2 regions of the Ruegeria sp. AJ12 genome follow, and region 2 is predicted to be linked to the other one. Evidence: riboswitches for the same ligand, from Rfam matches in the RefSeq annotation. Region 2 holds a riboswitch; the other holds the start of a gene.
The links. A riboswitch is a leader RNA that binds a small molecule or an ion and turns the genes downstream of it on or off. The one in region 2 is predicted to bind cobalamin.
Positions count from the first base shown of each region.

Region 1 (2,199 bases), 2.3 Mb from region 2:
TCTGTCTCGACGCCCGATCAGGCGCTGCACAGGTCCACGATTGGCGCACTGTCCGAGACGCTGAAATCAGAGGTCGGAACGGCACCGGCCCTGATCCTCTACGGCCCGCTGGCGGAGGCTGATGATGGATGAGCTGACACTGGTCGGTATCGGCACGGGCAATCCCGACCATGTCACGTTTCAGGGCGCTGAGGCCATTCGTTCCGCCGATTTGATCCTGATACCCCGAAAGGGTGAGAGCAAGACCGATCTGGCCGGGATACGGGAACAAATCATCGTGCAAGTGTCTGAAAAAGAACCACGAGTTGCTTACTTCGACGTCCCCCAGAGGCGGTCAGACGATGGCTACCTACAGGGCGTGGATGAATGGCACGATGCAATTGCGCGGCAGTGGCAGCGCGCCATCGAATCCTATCCTGAGGCTCAAAAGGTGGCTTTGCTGATCTGGGGGGATCCGTCCCTTTATGACAGCTCGCTCCGAATCGCCGCGCGTCTCGACCCCCAGCCCAAAAAACGGGTAGTCCCCGGTATAACGGCGCTGCAAGCCCTTACGGCAGCATTTGCTATCCCCATCAACGACATCGGCGCGCCGTATCTGGTCACGACTGGCCGCCGCCTGCGTGACGAAGGCTGGCCAGAGACGGCATCGACGGTTGCCGTCATGCTGGACGGCGAATGCTCGTTCCAAGACCTCGAGATGGCGGATTTCGATGTCTGGTGGGGGGCATATGTGGGGATGCAGGAAGAAATCCTGATCCATGGGCGGCTGGACACGGTCGCGGCCGAGATCGTGGCAACCCGTGCCGACGCAAGGGCTGCGCATGGATGGATCATGGATATCTACGTGCTGAAAAAAAGCGGGAAGTGACGTGAAACGTCGCAAATGGCGATTGCGCCACTTTGACATTCGCGGCTAAATTGAGGTGTCTGGTCCCGCCGGAGACATCCGGATGCTAAGAGGGAATTTGGTGCGCCTTCCGAGGAAGCCAAAGCCAAAGCCGCCCCCGCGACTGTAAGCGGTGAGCCCCTGTTCAACCAGCCACTCCCAGCATTTTGGGGGGAAGGCGAACAGAGGCACTGACCCGCAAGCCAGGAGACCTGCCAGACGTGAATGGAAATCACCGGTCGTCGGGTGCGGCGGCTCAGGAGGACAAGAAATGACAACACATACCCAAACGGCGTCCGCCACGCGCGCAGGTCTTCTGCCAGTCATGTTTGCCATGGCTCTGGGTCTTGGCATCGTCACGCTCGCAGGACATGTTCAGGCGTCGGCGCTGCACGATGCGGCCCACGACGTGCGTCACGCAACCGGCTTCCCCTGCCACTGACCCAATGTTCGGTCGCATTCTGACCAGCGCCTTGTTCGCTGGTGCTGCAGCGGGGCTGATTGCCGCCTTTCTGCAGCTTGTTTTCGTGCAGCCGGTTCTGCTGCATGCGGAATTATACGAATCCGGTGAACTGGTTCATTTCGGGGGTGAGGCCGTTTCGGCGCGTCCCGAGTTGCCGGGCATGTTCTCGGACCTTCAGCGTGACGCTCTGAGCGTGATCTTTACCATGCTGACCTATACCGGATATGCGATCATTCTGGTTGCGCTGATGTCCGTCGCCGAGGGTCAGGGCCAGAAGGTCGACGGGCGCACTGGGGTGCTGTGGGGGCTTGCGGGGTTTGTCGCGGTTCACTTTGCGCCCGGTTTCACCCTGGCACCTGAAGTGCCCGGCGTCGCCGCAGCAGACATTTATGCACGTCAGGTATGGTGGTTTGCCACGGTTGCCGCAGCTGCCGTCGCCATGTGGCTGATTGCGTTCGGTGGTAACATGGTCAGCTATTTCATTGCCGCTGCCCTGCTCATGGCTCCACACCTCATCGGTGCGCCCGAACCAGACGTCTTTACAGGCCCGGTGCCCACCGAAATCGGCGCGCTGTTTGCCGCACGCGCGTTTGGCATTGGGCTGGTGGCTTGGGTTCTTGTTGGGTCTTTTGCAGGGTATTTCTGGCGGAAAGAAGCCAAAACTATCGAAGCGAAAGCCTGAGCACCAATCTCATCACTCGCCGGGGAAGGCTCGGCGGGTTTTCTGTTCCCGAGGATAAAAAATGTCCCGCTCACTTGCTTTATTTGCAATTGGTTTGGTTTTTGGTGGCGGTGCAGGCTTTGTTCTGGCTGCCGCGAATAGCGTCACCCTGGATGGCCATGACCATTC
Region 1 is NZ_JBQFJJ010000001.1:1,490,976-1,493,174, reverse strand. Features, by position in the region: gene cobA (uroporphyrinogen-III C-methyltransferase) at 1-132, shown strand, start outside; gene cobF (precorrin-6A synthase (deacetylating)) at 125-868, shown strand; cobalamin riboswitch at 912-1,120, shown strand; gene ACR3E0_RS07565 (CbtB domain-containing protein) at 1,158-1,328, shown strand; gene ACR3E0_RS07560 (CbtA family protein) at 1,333-2,031, shown strand; gene ACR3E0_RS07555 (hypothetical protein) at 2,093-2,199, shown strand, end outside.
Region 1: linked by a shared signal. The riboswitch ahead of ACR3E0_RS07565 (CbtB domain-containing protein) and the one ahead of ACR3E0_RS18850 (hypothetical protein) in region 2 are both predicted to bind cobalamin.

Region 2 (2,199 bases):
GCTTCGAACGCGTTCTTAAGCGTACGCACCATGGCGTCCTGTCCTACCAGGTCCGCAAAGGTTTCCGGGCGGTATTTGCGGGCGAGAACCTGATAGGCGGGGTTGGCGGTGTCGGTCATGTCTGCTCTGGCGGATTCGGAACTTCGATGCAGCGTAAGGCCCGCCGCCGTCCGCGTCCACAGCGCGATGACAGGATTTTCGGTTTGGAAAGTGTCTCGCAGCGGGTAGATTGGGCAGATGCATATCACATGACAGTTTCGTTCTGGGGAGTATCGGGAGGTAGCGATCCATGTCTCAACTGGTGATCTACGCATTGCAGGTGGGCGGTGGCACGCTTGCTCTGACCTCGCTGCCAGGGCGAGGGGGGGACTATCCGGGTGATCTGGATGTAATCTCGGATTGGAAACCCGGCCTTGTGCTTTCAATGACCACCGCTGCCGAGATGGTGCAATATGGCGCACAGACTTTCGGCCACGACATACAGAGCCGCGCCAGTCGATGGGTGCACCTGCCGGTCGATGATTTCAATGCGCCGCCCCCAACCATCGCCAGGCAATGGCCCTCGGTCAGCGCTGCCATTCGGCATGCCTTGTCGGGCGGCGGGCGCGTTATGGTCCATTGCAAAGGTGGGTGCGGACGATCCGGTATGGTCGTCTTGCGCCTGATGGTCGAGTGTGGCGAACAGCCAGGTCAGGCTCTGGCGCGGTTGCGGGCCCTACGCCCCTGCGCCGTCGAGACAGAGGCGCAGAGGAACTGGGCCGCCGAGCCCGCCCGGACGACAGTAGACCACTAGGTCACGCCGGGACGTGTTGCGGCGGTCGCGTTGCGGTTCGAGGCACCAGAGTCTTTGCCTCAAGCAGGGCGCAAGGGGAGTCGGAGATGGCGCCAGACGGCATGGCGCTGAACTCCAGGCCGAAGATCATATCGGCATAGGTGTCCAAACGGTCCATGCCGATTTCAGGGTTGGCTCCGCAGTAGATTCGGATCCGGTCACGCTGCGCTCGAAACCGGGCCATGCAACCCTCGGGGCAATGGGTCAGCGTACTGTCGCCTTCAATCTCAAACGCCTCAGTGGTGGCAGAGGTGGCCTGCACCATGGCTTGGGCCATCGTCCGCGCCATGCGTGCGAGCGCAGGGCAGGGTTTGCCTGTCCGCTGGCATACGGTTGCGGCGAATTCATGTGTTTCAGTTGTCCAGATCATCCTGCGCCCTCCGCGCGGCAGACAGGGCGTGGAACAGGCGGGACGGCAATGTGCTGTCGGGACCTGCCCGGACACCCCGTCCGAGTTTCGGTTTCAGTTCCGATGGCAGGTCTCCTGACTTGCGGGTCTTCGCTTTGCCGACCTTCCCAGCCTTTCGGCCAGTGGTGTTTCGGCTTTGCTCACCGTTCACAGTTGCGGGGGCAGTCGCGGCCTTGATCCGTTCCGGTTGCCACCGGGCAGGACCGCACCGTGTTCCCTTTTCATCCCGACCCCTTGTGGGGCGCGAGAACCATCACACAATCGCTAGCGGTTACATGCGGCCCGAGTCAAGTTGATCTTGGCATCCGTGGCGAACCACGATCCCGCGTTTGCGTGCCTGAGCTGATCACAAGCGGACGTTTGGTCAAGTCGGATCGGTGTTGACTTGTGCCTGCCAAAGTGAACTGGTTGGTTCAGGTAGAGTCCGAGGGCACCATGTTGGATACGCAGCAGGCGGTACTGACCGAAGAATTTCAATTCCCGTCCGGGCCGGCGATGCTGTCAGCGCGGCTTTATCGGCCAGTGTCCGAGGTGGATACGGTTGTTGTTCTGAACGGCGCGACAGGTGCGCCGCGCGACTACTATCAACATTTCGCCCACTGGCTGGCCGCGGAACAAGGGATGGCTTGCCTGACCTATGATTATCGGGATTTTGGCCATTCCCGAACGGGACATCTGAGAGATTCTCGGGTCACGATGGCGGATTGGGCTTTGGTCGATATGCCGGCCGCACGGACCGAGATGCGGCGTCGGTTTCCTGATGCAAGACAATGGACCATTGGCCATTCAATCGGCGCAATGTTGGGGCCGGTGCAACCGGATATCGCCCAGATCGATCGGATGATCTGTGTGTGCTCGGGCCTCGTGACTTTAGCCGATCACCCGTGGCCCTACCGTGCTTTGGCCTGGCTGTTCTGGCACGGGCATGCCCCTTTGTTTGTGCGTGCTTTGGGGTACC
Region 2 is NZ_JBQFJJ010000001.1:3,773,404-3,775,602, reverse strand. Features, by position in the region: gene ACR3E0_RS18860 (DNA polymerase III subunit gamma/tau) at 1-119, opposite strand, end outside; gene ACR3E0_RS18855 (protein-tyrosine phosphatase family protein) at 290-793, shown strand; gene ACR3E0_RS18850 (hypothetical protein) at 795-1,202, opposite strand; cobalamin riboswitch at 1,290-1,510, opposite strand; gene ACR3E0_RS18845 (alpha/beta hydrolase family protein) at 1,677-2,199, shown strand, end outside.